DNA from 2 places in the Streptomyces sp. NPDC052114 genome. Region 1 is predicted to be linked to the other one. Evidence: riboswitches for the same ligand, from Rfam matches in the RefSeq annotation. Region 1 holds a riboswitch; the other holds the start of a gene.
What was found. Region 1 has a riboswitch for cobalamin ahead of metE (5-methyltetrahydropteroyltriglutamate--homocysteine S-methyltransferase). Riboswitches for the same ligand answer to the same signal wherever they lie in the genome.
Positions count from the first base shown of each region.

Region 2: another riboswitch for cobalamin. It lies ahead of AB0L89_RS40595 (hypothetical protein); the one in region 1 lies ahead of metE (5-methyltetrahydropteroyltriglutamate--homocysteine S-methyltransferase).

Region 1 is NZ_JBFAWC010000016.1:139,562-146,757, forward strand. It holds gene AB0L89_RS31065 (CoA-acylating methylmalonate-semialdehyde dehydrogenase) at 1-511, opposite strand, end outside; cobalamin riboswitch at 723-903, opposite strand; cobalamin riboswitch at 994-1,227, shown strand; gene metE (5-methyltetrahydropteroyltriglutamate--homocysteine S-methyltransferase) at 1,389-3,713, shown strand; gene AB0L89_RS31075 (helix-turn-helix domain-containing protein) at 3,810-4,457, opposite strand; gene AB0L89_RS31080 (ester cyclase) at 4,577-4,993, shown strand; gene AB0L89_RS31085 (cation diffusion facilitator family transporter) at 4,950-6,128, opposite strand; gene AB0L89_RS31090 (peptidase inhibitor family I36 protein) at 6,362-6,745, opposite strand; gene AB0L89_RS31095 (hypothetical protein) at 6,791-7,196, opposite strand, start outside.
Region 2 is NZ_JBFAWC010000037.1:4,507-11,702, forward strand. It holds gene AB0L89_RS40575 (hypothetical protein) at 1-1,049, opposite strand, end outside; gene AB0L89_RS40580 (ECF transporter S component) at 946-2,100, opposite strand; gene AB0L89_RS40585 (ATP-binding cassette domain-containing protein) at 2,124-3,728, opposite strand; gene AB0L89_RS40590 (CbiQ family ECF transporter T component) at 3,725-4,870, opposite strand; gene AB0L89_RS40595 (hypothetical protein) at 4,867-5,886, opposite strand; cobalamin riboswitch at 6,031-6,176, opposite strand; gene AB0L89_RS40600 (ATP-binding cassette domain-containing protein) at 6,226-7,110, opposite strand; gene cbiQ (cobalt ECF transporter T component CbiQ) at 7,107-7,196, opposite strand, start outside.

The sequences.
Region 1 (7,196 bases):
AGGAGTTGCCGCAGGCGAGCGCGGGCGCCAGCTGCCACAGCGGGATCATCGCGGGGAAGTTGAACGGGGTGATCCCGGCCATGACGCCGAGGGGTACGCGCAAGGAGTACACGTCGATGCCGGTGCCCGCGTTGTCGGTGAACTCGCCCTTCAGCAGATGCGGGATGCCCGCGGCGAACTCGACGACCTCCAGGCCGCGTTGCAGGTCGCCGTGGGCGTCGGCGACGGTCTTGCCGTGCTCGCCGGACAGGAGCCGGGCCAGCGAGTCCCGCTCGCCCTCGACGAGTTGGAGGAAGCGCAGCAGGACGCGGGCGCGCCGCTGCGGGTTCCACTCGCCCCACGCGCGCTGCGCCTCCTCGGCGTCGGCGATCGCCTCGGCCGTCTCCGCGCGGCCGGCCAGCGGCACCTGGGCCTGCACGGAGCCGGAGTTGGGGTCGTACACGTCGGCGTAGAGCCCCGAGGCCCCGCGCACGTGCTTGCCGGAGATGAGATGGGTCAGTTCACGGACCATGGGAGCCTGCTCTCGTCAGGTGGGATCCGGGGATGGCACGGCAGACCGCCGACAGCGCCCGTCGGGGGGCGTGGCCGGGGCAGCCGTGGGACGCGAAGGCCTAGGGGCCGTCGGGGAGTTGAGCGCGGGCGGGGACCGCCGCGCGCTCCGCCGGATCACCTGGGTCGTGGGTACGGACCGGTGCCATGCGTGTCTGCTCCATCCTCGTGGACAACACGGAACACCCCGCGGCCGGTATCCTGACTCCCGGATCAACGCGCGTTCTCCCGCCTTCCCGACGGGACTTGTCCGTCAGTGGCGTATCGCTCGGCGAGAACGCACTCCCCGGTCACAGTGGCGGGACCGCGCCGGATTCACACCGGCTTCCCTGCACCGCGGGCTCTGCTCACGAACATATAGTTGGACGTCCTAGTAAGTCCACCCCACCCTCCCCGGCACCGGGTCGACATCCGCGGGCCACCTGCGTGACCTTCGGCGGGTATACGCTGACCACTGCAGCTGGTTCGCCCTGCCCGCCAGGCAGGCGCGTCGCAAGAGGGAACCCGGTGGGAATCCGGGACTGCCCCGCAGCGGTGAGCGGGAACGACCGCCGTCACACGCACTGGGACCGGAGAGCCGGTCCTGGGAAGCGACGGCCAGTAGGTGTCCGCGCCTTCTCACGAAGGCGGTGGACGGGCCCGCGAGTCCGAAGACCTGCCCGTTGCCCGTGCGCGACCGATCGCGCACGGAGATCTCGGTGACCTCGAGGGCGGGTCGGCGTACACATCAGGCGGACGACCGCGCGCACGGCGCCGGTCCGCTCCTCCCGATGCGTCACACCCTTCGCGCCCCCGTCGCCGCCGGGATCGGCACCGACACGCTCGCGAAGGAGAGTTCCGTGACATCCAAGTCCGCAGCCGCGGCAGTGCACGCCACCGTGTACGGCTACCCCCGCCAGGGCCAGAACCGCGAACTGAAGAAGGCCGTCGAGGGCTACTGGAAGGGCCGGGTCACCGCCCAGGAGCTGCGGGAGACCGCCGCGACGCTGCGCCGGACCGCCTGGCGCCACCTCGCCGACGCCGGCCTCCACGAGGTGCCGACCGGCGACTTCTCGTACTACGACCACGTCCTGGACACCAGCGTGATGGTCGGCGCCGTCCCCGCCCGGCACCGCGACGCCGTCACCGCCGACGCCCTGGACGGGTACTTCGCGATGGCCCGCGGCACCCAGGACGTGGCGCCGCTGGAGATGACCAAGTGGTTCGACACGAACTACCACTATCTGGTGCCCGAGCTGGGTCCCGACACCGTCTTCACCGCAGACTCCGGCAAGCAGGTCGACGAGCTCAGGGAAGCGCTCGCGCAGGGGCACACCGCGCGCCCGGTCCTGGTCGGCCCGGTCACGTATCTGCTGCTCGCCAAGCCCGCGCCCGGCGTGGCCCCGGACTTCGAGCCGCTGACGCTCCTGGACCGGCTGCTCCCCGTGTACGCGGAGGTGCTCGCCGACCTGCGGGCCGCGGGCGCCGACTGGGTCCAGCTCGACGAACCCGCGCTGGTCCAGGACCGCACCCCGGCCGAGCTGAACGCGGCCACGCGCGCCTACCGCGACCTCGGCGCCCTCACCGACCGGCCCAGGCTGCTCGTCGCCTCCTACTTCGGCAGGCTCGGCAAGGCGCTGCCCGTGCTCGCCAAGGCGCCGGTCGAGGGGCTCGCCCTCGACTTCACCGAGTCGGCCGCGGGCCAGCTCGACGACCTCGCGGCCGTCGGCGGACTGCCCGGCAAGCGGCTGGTCGCGGGCGTGGTCAACGGCCGCAACATCTGGCTCAACGACCTGGAGAAGTCGCTCGCCACGCTGGGCACCCTCCTCGGGCTCGCCGACCGGGTCGACGTCTCCGCGTCCTGCTCGCTGCTGCACGTCCCGCTGGACGCGACCGCCGAGCGCGACATCGACCCGCAGATCGCCCGCTGGCTGGCCTTCGCCCGGCAGAAGACCACCGAGATCGCCGTCCTGGCGCGCGGCCTGGCCCAGGGACCCGGCGCCATCACCGCCGAACTGGCCGCCAACCGGGCCGACCTGGCCTCCCGGGCCGGCTCGGCGCTCACCCACGATCCGGCGGTACGCGCCCGCGTCGCGGGCGTCACCGAGGCCGACGCCCGCCGCGCGCACGCCTACCCGGAGCGCGCGCCCGCCCAGCGGGGCCGCCTCGGCCTGCCGCAGCTGCCGACGACCACCATCGGCTCCTTCCCGCAGACGACCGAACTGCGTACCGCGCGCGCCGACCTGCGCGCCGGACGGGTGGACACCGACGGCTATGAGGAGCGCATCAGGGCCGAGATCCAGGAGGTGATCGCCTTCCAGGAGAAGGCGGGCCTGGACGTCCTGGTGCACGGCGAGGCCGAACGCAACGACATGGTCCAGTACTTCGCCGAGCAGCTCACCGGATATCTGGCCACGCAGCACGGCTGGGTCCAGTCGTACGGCACGCGCTATGTGCGCCCGCCGGTGCTCGCGGGCGACATCTCGCGGCCCGAGCCGATGACGGTGCGCTGGACGTCCTACGCCCAGTCCCTCACCGCCCGTCCGGTCAAGGGCATGCTCACGGGTCCCGTCACGATGCTCGCCTGGTCCTTCGTCCGCGACGACCAGCCGCTCGGCGACACCGCGCGCCAGGTCGCCCTCGCGCTGCGCGACGAGGTGAACGACCTGGAGGCGGCGGGCACTTCGGTGATCCAGGTCGACGAGCCCGCGCTGCGCGAGACGCTGCCGCTGCGCGCCGCCGACCAGGCCGCGTACCTCGCCTGGGCTACGGAGTCGTTCCGCCTCTCCACGAGCGGCGTACGTCCGGACACCCAGATCCACACCCACATGTGCTACGCCGAGTTCGGCGACATCCTGCGCGCCATCGACGAACTCGACGCCGACGTCATCAGTCTGGAGGCGGCCCGCTCGCACATGCAGGTCGCGGACGAGCTGGCCACGGGCGGCTATCCCCGCGAGGTCGGGCCCGGCGTCTACGACATCCACTCGCCGCGCGTGCCCAGCACGGCGGAGTCGGCGGCCCTGCTGCGCAAGGGACTTGAAGCCATTCCCGCCGACCGGCTGTGGGTGAACCCGGACTGCGGTCTCAAGACGCGCGGCTGGCCGGAGACCAAGGCATCGCTGGCGAGCCTGGTCGCCGCGGCCCGTGAGGTGCGGGCGGAGCTGCCCGAGCGCACCGCCTGACCCCGATCCCCTTGCCGGGGCGGCCACTTGAGGGGGTCGCCGCTCCGGCAAGGGCACCAGCGGTGCCCGGAACGTGCGCCGTCGTGCCGCGTCCCGTCAGGCGAACGACGGCAGCAGCGCGTCCACCACCGTGTCGACCGGCGGCAGGAACGCCTCGGCGCCGGACCCGAGCAGATAGCGGTGCATGGCCCGCTGGTGGGCGGCCCCGATGAGCAGCAGCGCGCCCGCCGCCGGGTCCAGGCCCGCGCGCACCCGCCCGGCCCCCTGCTCGGTGCGCAGCAGGTCGGCGACCACGCCGTGCGCCAGGTGCGGGCCCACCGCACCCTCGCGCCCCACGAGGAGTTCGCGCAGCTGGCGGTCGGACTGCAGGGTGCCGAGGATCGGCATGATCCCCAGGTAGAAGCGCTCCAGGCCGCTCACCACGGCCACCAGGTCGGACCGCAGGTCCTCCCCGGCCCCCGCAGAGGCCGCATCGCCCTCGGGAGCCGCGTCCCCGTCGGGCTCGCGCCGCCCGAGCACGACCGTGGCGTCGGAGAACACCGGCAGATGCTGCCCGATGACCGCCTGCAGCAGGCCGAGCCGGTCGCCGAAGTGGTAGAAGATGCTCGACTCCGCCACGCCCGCCCGGCGCGCGATCTCCTTGGTGGACAGGGCGATGCCCGCCTCGCCGAGCACCTCGACGGTGCTCTTCAGGACCGCCTCCCGCACCCCGGTCGACGGCCTTCCGCGCCGCGCCTGCGTCACCTCATGTCCCCTTTCGTCGCCGATCCCTGTCGAGCGGTCACTTCTTTATTGAGTAATCGCTCAGAAGAAGGTTAACTTACTGACACATCACTCAGTAAATGATCCGGAGGGAAGATCCCATGACTGCTCCCGCACGGGAAGCGCGCAAGGACGCCATCCGCAAGCTGTACGCGGCACTGGAGGCCGGCGACACCGGCGTCGCCGACGGCCTGTTCACCGACGACTTCGTCACCTCGGAGGGCAAGCACCAGAACGTCCGGGGCCCTCGGGGCTTCAAGGAGGCCATCAGCGCGGTGCACGACGCGTACACCGACCCCTCCTTCGAGATCCTCGACCTCGTCGGCGAGGGCGACGCGGTCGTGGTGCGCTGGCGCATGCGGGCCCGCCACACCGGCGAGCTGATGGGCGTGCCCGCCACCGGCCGCGAGGTGAGCACCGAGGCGTTCGCCCTGTTCCGCTTCGTCGGCGACCGCATCAGCGAGCGCCACGCCGTCATCGACCGCCTCGGCCTGCTCCAGCAGCTGCGGGAGCAGTGACGGGCGGCGCGGGCCGCGTCCGCGCGTGATGGGCGAGGGCCAGATGCGGGTCCCGCTCACCGGCCTCGGGCGCGGGATCCGCGTGCACCAGGGCCGCGGTCAGCCGGGGCACCGCGTGCAGCAGCGCGTGCTCCGCCTCGACCGCGACCCGGTGCGCCGCGCCCACGCTCAGCGAGCCGTCCACGACCACCGCGACCTCGGCGCGCAGCCGGTGGCCGATCCAGCGCATCCGCAGCTCGCCGACGCCCCGTACGCCGGGCACGCCCACGAGCGCCCGTTCGGCCGCGTCGACGAGCGCGGGGTCGACGGCGTCCATGACACGCCGGAACACCTCGCGGGCCGCGTCGCGCAGGACCAGCAGGATCGCCGCCGTGATGAGCAGGCCGACCACGGGATCGGCGAGCCGGATGCCCAGGGCCGCGCCGCCCGCACCCAGGAGGACCGCCAGCGAGGTGAACCCGTCCGTACGGGCGTGCAGTCCGTCGGCGACCAGCGCGGCCGAGCCGATCTCGCGGCCGACGCGGATGCGGTACCGGGCCACGGCTTCGTTGCCGGCGAATCCGATGACGGCGGCGACCGCCACCACCGGGACGTGACGCATGTCCCGTGGCTCAAGCAGCCGTTCGACGGCCGTCCAGGCGGCGAAGGCCGCCGAGGCGGCGATGGTGAGCACGATGACGATCCCGGCGAGGTCCTCGGCACGGCCGTACCCGTACGTGAAGCGGCGCGTCGCCGCTCGCCGGCCCAGGACGAACGCGATGCCGAGCGGCACCGCGGTCAGGGCGTCGGCGGCGTTGTGCACGGTGTCGCCGAGCAGGGCGACCGAGCCGGACACCACGACGACCGCGGCCTGGGCGAGGGCCGTCGCCCCGAGCACGGCGAGCGACACCCACAGCGCCCGCATCCCGCGCGCCGAACTCTCCAGCGCGGCATCGACCTTGTCGACGCTGTCGTGGGAGTGCGGCGTGACCCGATGCCGGAGTCGGTGCCACAGGCCGGAGCCGTGGGGGTGGTGATGGCCGTGGGGCGCGTCGGGGGCGTGAGATGTGTCGGGTTCATGGGGCGTATCGGGATGGCGGTCGGAGTGAGGATGCTCATGGCCGTGCTCATGGCCGAGATCGTGACGGTCGCTCACGCGTGATGCCCCTTCCTGTACGCGGACTCTGTCCGCGGACGGCGCCCCTCATTGTGTGCGTACGAAGGCACTCGCGCCCCGCGGACGCCCACACGCACGCGCCCCTCACCTGCGCATCCTGCGCATCCACGGCGGAACGCGAAAAGGCACCGGGCCGCACGTACCGGCCCAGTGCCCGATTCCGGCCGACGGCCGATGGCCGCCGGTCGCGGGGACCGGCGGCGGGCAGGCGTCTAGCAGCCCATGGCCCAGGTGTGGGAGTCGCCGCGGTCGTTGGCGACGCCGTTGTAGCCGACCTCCTGGCCGGGCGAGAGGCAGATCGTCGCGGCGCCGCCGGTCGACGGCCACTGGACGGCGTCCTCGTGGACGATGACGTGGTCCTTCACGCCGGGACCCGAGATGCCGTGGTTCGCCCAGGAGGAGTCCTCGTCGGCGATCCAGCTCTCCCACCACTCGTCGTCGCCCGACCAGTTGGCGCGCTGACCCGCGAAGTTGGCCTCCGTCCAGGCGCAGAAGTGGCCGCTCGGGCACTCCGCCGCCGCGGCGGGCGTGGTGGTGGCGAGGGCGCCGCCCGCCGCCAGGAGGACGGCGGCGAGCAGAGCGAGGGGTTGCTTCATGGATGACTGCCTTTCGTGTGACGCGTGGGTGCGGTGGTGCTTCCGCTACCGCTGTGCGGTGGTGCGGGTCTCGGCGGTGAGCAGGGTCCGCGCGCGCTGGAGGGCGCGGTCCCGCAGCTCCCGGTAGGCGGCGCGGTCGCGTGACGGCGCCTTGGAGTGGAGGTTGTTGACGGTCGTCGACGCCTGGAACCAGCGCCGCTGGTCGCCGTAGAGCCGCCGCTGCGCCTCGGCGAGGCAGCCGTCGGTGTGCTGGCTGACGACGTGACCGCTGGGCAGGGTGAGCTCGAGCTCGGCCCGGCCCGTGCCGAACAGCGCGTGGTCGACGCGCCGCCCCTCGGCCTCGCTCGCGGGCCGCTCGCCCCGGCGGGGCGGTGTGAGGCCCCGATGGGTCAGGCAGCGGTCGGTGAGCAGGAGTTGGGCAGCCTTGACGGTGTCGCTGGGGTTCAGCGAG
Region 2 (7,196 bases), on a different contig from region 1:
CCGTCGGGCGAGCACGCCACCGGCTCCAGGCCGCTCGACGCGCCCTTGCCGTCGATCTGCGCCAGGGACTTGCCCGTCAGCGCGGGCACCGCCTGGGCGGTGGCCCGCAGCGCGGTGCCGTCCGCCTTCGGCTCGGAGTAGCCGACCGCGCCCCGGTCCGCGCTCGCGCCCCCGCAGCCCACCTGCACGGACCGCAGCCAGGCGATGCCCTTGCCCGCGGCCTCGACACGACCGCCCGCGGCGAGAGCCTGGACGTCCAGGGCCGTCGAGTTGGAGTTGCCCGGCGGCGTGCCGAAGCCGTTGTCGCGGAAGCTGCCGTCGGCGAGCTGCTGTTTCTCCAGCCAGTCCAGCGCGGGCCCGGCGTCCGCGGTGCGGCCCGCGCCGAGCAGCGCCTGCACCGCGAGGCCGGTGCTGTCGGTGTGGGACTTGCACTTGGCCGGGTCGGACTTGAAGAACAGCGGGTAGCCGCCGTCGGCGCAGCGGGACGAGGCGAGGAAGTCGACGGCCTTGTCGGGCAGGTCGCCGCTGCGCTGGAGGGCGAGGACGGCGAGCGACTGGGTGAACTGGTTGGAGCCGTCGCCGTTCGGGAGGTCGTCGGTGAAACGGCCGCTGTCCTGCATCCGGCCGAGCAGCGTCTTGGTGAGGTCCTGCCCGCCGAAGTCCTTCGGGTCGCGGCCCTCGATGGCGGCGACCAGGGCGAGCTTGGCGGTGCCGCCCGCGAAGACCTTGCCGGGCGTGCCGCGGTTGATGTAGGCGGCGGCATGGGCGGCGAGCCAGTCCGTGGCCTTCTTCTGCGCGGCGCCGCCCGTTCCGGTCGCGGCGAGGCCCATCACCACGTCCGCGGTCAGGCCGTGGTCGGCGGAGGCGTTGGAGCCGTCGGTCAGCTTGGACGTCATCCAGGTCGCGGCGGCGTTCGCCGGGGACTTCAGTGCCGGTGCGGCGGGGTCAGCCGCGCGTGCGGGGCCTGGCGTCAGCAGGGCGCTCGCCACCGCGGCGGCGAGGGCGGCGGGCAGCACCGCCCGTGCCCCAGGTCTGAGGGACGGAGTCATCGTCGGTCTTCTCCTTGCTGGTACGTGTCCGAAGGACGTGAGGTGGGGCGGCCGGTTCGGCCGGTGGTCCGGCGGGGTCGAGGACAGCGGTTCCGCCGGCGGCGACGGGCGAGTCGACGACGTCGGGCGCCTCAGGGACGGCGGGCGCCTCGGAGACGACGGCCGCGCCGGGCGGAACGGGCGCCTCGAAGGTGACCGGCGCGTCGAAGGCGGCGCGCCGCGCGGCCCTGCGCAGGACCGCGAGGACGGCGGGCCCCAGGGCGACGATCGCGATCAGATTGGTCAGCGCGCGTCCGGTGTCCCAGCCGAAGGTCGAGGTGACCAGGGTGAAGACGGCGAAGCGGTGCAGGTTCTCGGTGACCGGGTCGCCCGCGACGAACGAGAGCTGGGTGTCGGTGCCCGCGGTGAAGGGCCAGAACCACATGTTCATCAGGAAGCCGAAGACGTACGCCACGAGGACGCCGTAGACGGCCAGCAGAGCGATCTCCGCCCGGCCCGTGAGCCGCCGGGGCAGCAGTCCGGCGCCGAGCCCGATCCACCCGGAGGCGATCATCTGGAACGGCAGCCACGGCCCGACCCCGGCGGTCAGCAGCGCCGAGGCGAACAGCGAGGTCGCCCCGAGCACGAAGCCGAACCCGGGTCCGAACACGCGGCCCGCCAGGACCAGCAGGAAGAACACCGTCTCGATGCCCGCGGTGCCCGCGCCCAGCGGCCGCAGCCCCGCGTTGACCGCCGACAGCACGCCGAGCATCGCGAGGGCCTTCGTGTCGATGCCGCCGGACGACATCTCGGCGAGCACCACGGCGAGCAGCACCGGCATGGTCAGGACGAACAGGAGCGGGGCGTCGGCGCTGTGCGCGGCCGCCTCGGGGCGCGGCGCCACGAACAACGGCCAGAAGAACATGGCGAGCCCGGCCGCGCTCGCGAGCGTCAGCACGGCGGCGCTGCGGGCTCCGACCGGCAGCGCGGGCACCCGCGCGCCGCGCTCGGAACGCCCGTCCCGCCAGAGCACCCGCACGCCACGCTCGGAACACCCGTCCCGTGAAGACACGCGACCTCCACGGCCTCTGCGGGTCATACGGCCTCCAGGGCGTGCCGGACCTGCTCCACGGTCAGCCACTCCTGCGGGCTGAGGACCTTGGCGACCTGCGGGGCGAAGGCGGGCGAGGAGACCACGACGTCACGGGTCGGCCCGTCGGCGACGATCTCGCCCTCGGCCATCACGACCACCCGGTCGGCGGCCCGTGCGGTGAACTCGACGTCGTGGGTCGCCACCACGACCGCACGGCCCTCGTCGGCGAGGCGGCGCACGAGGCCCGCGAAGGCCTCCTTGGCGTGGTAGTCGAGGCCGCGGGTCGGCTCGTCGAGGAGGACGACCTCGGGGGCGGCGGCGAGCTGCACGGCGAGCACGAGGGCGAGTTGCTGCCCCTCGGACAGATCACGCGGATGGCGTTCCCCCGGGATGCCGGGGGCCAAGGTGTCGAGCAAGGTGCGCGCGGTGCCCGCGGGGGCGTCCGCGTCGGCGTCGGCCTGGGCGCACTCGGCGTCGACGGTCTCGCGGTAGAGGAGGTCGCTCGCGGTCTGCGGCACCAGCCCGACCAGGGCGCGCGCCCTGCGGGCCGACAGCTCGCCCGGGTCCTGTCCGCGCACCTCGACGGTGCCCGAGCGGCGCGGCCCCGAGCCCTGCAGGGCCCACAGGAGCGAGGACTTGCCGGAGCCGTTGCGGCCCATGAGGGCGGTGACCCGGCCGCGCGCCAGGGTCAGGTCCACCTCGCGCACGGCGACGGTCCGGTCGTATGCGACGGTGATCCGGCGGCCCGTGAGCGCCGCCTCGCCCGGGTCCGCGTCGGATCGGGGTGGTGTGCGGTCCGCGAGCCGTTCCCGCAGGGGCGCGGCCTTGCGGCGCGCGTCGCGCACCGACAGCGGCAGCGGGTCCCAGCCGGCCAGCCTGCCCAGGCGTACGACGGGCGGCGCCACGTCCGAGGCGCGCATCAGGTCGGCGGGGTCGCCCGCCACCACGTGCCCGTCGCCCGGCAGGTGCACGAGCCGGTCCGCGTACTGCAGGACGCGTTCCATGCGGTGCTCGGCGACCAGCACGGTCGTGCCGAGGTCGTGCACCAGCCGGGTGATCGCCGCGAGCACCTCCTCGGCGGCCGTCGGATCGAGCGCCGAGGTCGGCTCGTCGAGGACCAGCACCTTGGGGTGCGCGGTCAGGACGGACCCGATCGCCACGCGCTGCTGCTGTCCGCCGGACAGGGTGCGCAGGGCGCGCCGGCGCAGGGCGGCGATGCCCAGCAGGTCGAGGGTCTCCTCGACGCGCTTGCGCATCACGTCCGGCGGTACGGCCAACTGCTCCATGCAGTAGGCCAGTTCCTCCTCGACGGTGTCGGTGACGAACCCCGCGAGCGGGTCCTGGCCGACGACGCCGACGAGCGCGGCGAACTCCTGCGGGGCCGCGGTCGCCGTGCTCACTCCGTCGACCGCCACCCGGCCGCGCAGATGGCCGCCGGTGAAGCGGGGCACCAGGCCGTTCACCGCGCCGAGCAGCGTGGACTTGCCCACGCCGGTGCGCCCGGTGACCAGGCACAGCTCGCCCTCGCCGATGTGCAGGTCCACACCGCGCAGGGCGGGTTCCCGGGCGTCCGGGTAGCGGAAGGTGACCTCGTCGAAGTCGATCACGCGGTCACCTCCAGGGGCTGATGGGGCACCGGATCGGGTGCGGGGTCGGACGACGCGGGAGGTTCCGGTGCCAGGTACGCGGGCCCGACACCGACCAGTACGGCGAGGGCGGGGAGTGCCGCCACCTCGGGCCAGGCGAGCGGGGGCAGCGAGGGGTACAGCGACGCGGCGTCCGTCCGCGAGGCCGCGTAGAGCAGGATCGCCGAAGCCACCCCGCAGGCCGCCACGAGGAGTTCGGCCGTCCGCCAGCGGTCGGGGCGGTAGCCGCTGCGCCGCACCCGACGGCCGCCGAGCACGAACCCGCAGCCCGCCAGGGCGAGTCCGGCCAGGAGCAGCGGCGCTCCCAGGTACGGGGGCGTGCTCGCGCCCATCGCTCCGTACAGGCCGGCGCAGACGCCGAGCAGGCCGCCCAGGACGAGGGTGCCGGTGAGCAGCCGGGTCCGCGGGGCGATCCTGCCGGTGTGGCCGTAGCCGTGCGAGGCCATCGCGGCGGCCAGGGCCAATGAGCGGTTCATCGCGTCTTCGAGGACGGGGATGACGATGCCGTGCAGGGCGCGGACGCCCCTGGTCCGGCCGCCGCCGCGCAACCGCCGTGCCCTGCGCACCCGTTGCACGCTCTCGACCAGCTGTGGCGCGACGGTCAGGGTGACGACGACGGACGTGCCGACCTCGTAGAGGGCGCCCGGCAGCGCCTTGAGCATCCGCTTGGGGTTGGCCAGGGCGTTCGCCGCGCCGACGCAGATGACCATGGTGGCCAGGCGCAGGCCGTCGTAGAACCCGCCGAGGAGCTGTTCGGCGGCGACGGGCCCCAACAGGCGGATTCCCGCGGCCGCTTCGGGCAGGGTGATCTGCGGCAGCGTGAACAGGACCGTGTCGCCCTGGCCGCCGCCGAAGACGATCCGGAACACCACGCGTGTCGTCACGATGAACGCGCCGAGCACCAGGTACATCCGGAACGCCAGCGCCCAGGGCGCGTCACCGCGCCTGCGCACCACGACGAAGGCCACGACGGCGAGGATCATCACCAGCAGGACGGGGTTGGCGGTGCGGCTCGCGGCCGCGGCCATGCCCAGCGCCCACAGCCACCAGGCGCCGGGGTGCACCGCGCGCGGCAGCGCGCGGTGCCCGAGGGCGGCGCTCACCCGGAACCGTCCGCGCGCGCCGCCCGCTTGCGGCGCCAGGCCGTGGCTCCGGCGCCCGCGGCGAGCAGTACGGCGGCGGCGATGCCGATCAGGGTGCCGGTCGGCGCGCCGGAGGACGCGGCGGTCTCGACCGTGCGCCTGTCGTCGCCGCCGGTCCAGTCGGCGGCCTCGCTGGGCGTGATCACCGGGCTCGGCGACCCGGACGCGGACGGGCCGGGCGTCGCGGACTTCTTGTCCTTGCCGTCCTCGCCCTTCTTGCTCTTCTTTTCCTTCTTCTTCTCGTCCTTGTCCTTGTCCTCGGAGGGGTGCCGCTCGGGCCGATCGCCGGGGCGCGCGGCGCCGTCCTGTCCGGCCCCCGCTCCGGGTCCCGCGCCACCGGATCCGACCTCGGCGCCGCCGCCCTGCGAACCGCCCTGCTCCCCACCGGAGTTACCGCCTCCGCCCGAGGACCCCGATCCGCCCGACCCACCGGTCCCGCCCGAGCCGGAGCCCGAGCCCGGCGGCCGCTTCGGCGCGACCCTGGGCGACGGTGCCTCGTCCTGCTCGCGGTCGAGGGAGAACGACCAGCCCTCGAAGCTGCCGGTCGGCGGGGTGCGGTAGGTCGCGCCCTGCTGGCTGTAGGTCCACGCGCCGCCGTTGGGGGCGTGCCAGTACGACCAGTACGCCTTGGTGGGCGGGGTGTCGACGCACGGTTCGCGGTCGGGCCCCGGGCTGCCCTCCAGGCGACAGATGAAGGACTCGCCCCACCGGTTGGTGCCGGTCACGTCGATCCCGGCCGCCTTCAGCGCGGCGAGCCCGCTGGCCTGGCTGCCCACGGCGCAGCGCACGATGGTCGTGCCGCCCAGCTCGCGGAAGTCGACGACCACGGTCACCCCGTTCGCGTCCGGGCAGAATCCGGCGCGGCCGCGCCCGGTGTCCAGGGCGCTCGCGGTGTCCGGTGCCGCGCCGAGGCCGAGCGCGACGGCGGACAGGAGCAGGCCGAGGGCAGCGGCGAACACGCGTAACGAACGGGCCATTTCGGGTCCTTCGGGCCGGGGCCGCACCAGGACCCCGACATGCCCGTGCCGCGCAACAAACCCCTGACGCGCGTTCCGTGCGGAAGCGGCAGGGGCCGATGAACCGGGGGCTCAGGGCTCCACGCTGCAGACCATGACAGTGAGAAGCAGTGCACATGTCGCGTCGGGCGATCCGGCTCACGGCGTCGAGCGCCGCTCACGGTTGCAGGTCAGCGCCGGATTCTCACCGGCTTTCCCCAGTCGCGCATGCATTCAGTTGTCACTTCGTCAACACACGAAGCAAGGTGAAGAGTACGCCCGGCGTCCCGAACCGGCCACCCCTTCCCGCTGTAACCATGATCACTGGTCGTCGCGTGCCGCGAGGGCGGCCAACTCCTCCGGGGTGCGCGGCCCGTGGCCCGCACCGTCGTGCAGGCCGTGCGCCCGCAGGAGCTCCGCGACGGCGATCCCCCACGGCAGCGTCAGGCCGGCCCGGGCGAGCAGGTCCCGTTCGGCGAGCATCCGCGCCACCGGCCCTGCGCATACCCCCGAGGGCGTGAGCAGCGCCGCGTCGTCGGCCCAGCGCAGGGCGAGGTCCACGTCGTGGGTCGCCATGACCACGGTGGTCCCGGCCTCCCGCAGTCGGCCCAGGGTCGCCAGGAGGCGTTCCTGGCCGTCGGGGTCGAGTCCGGCGGTCGGCTCGTCGAGGATCAGCACGCGGGGACGCATCGCGACCGCGCCGGCGATGGCGGTCCGCTTGCGCTGGCCGTAGGAGAGCAGATGGGTGGGCCGGTCGGCCAGCGCGGTGATGTCGAGCGCGGCGAGCGCCTCGGCGACGCGCGCCCGGACCTCCGCGTCGGGCAGGCCGAGGTTCAACGGGCCGAAGGACACGTCCTGTTCGACCGAGGCGGCGAACAGCTGGTCGTCCGGGTCCTGCACGACCAGCTGGACGGTGGTCCGCAGCCGCGTCAGCCCCTTGCGGTCGTACGTCACCGGGAGGCCGTCGACCGTCAGCCCGCCCCGGTCCGGCCGCAGCCCGCCGCTGAGCAGCCGCATCAGCGTGGTCTTGCCGCTGCCGTTGCGTCCGAGCAGGGCGAGGGCGCGGCCCGCCACGACGTCGAAGTCGAGGCCGCTGAGCACGGTGGGCCCGTCCTCGTACGCGTAGGAGGCATCGCGCAGGGAGACCAGCGCCTCGCCCGCCTCCGTGGGAGCGCCCGGCTCGCGAAGAGCACGCGGCTCGCTCATGGCAGGAACCTTTCCAGTACGAGGGTGAGGGCCGCCAGGCCCACGAGAAGGGCCGCGCTCGCGGCCACGAACGGCCGGGAGATCCG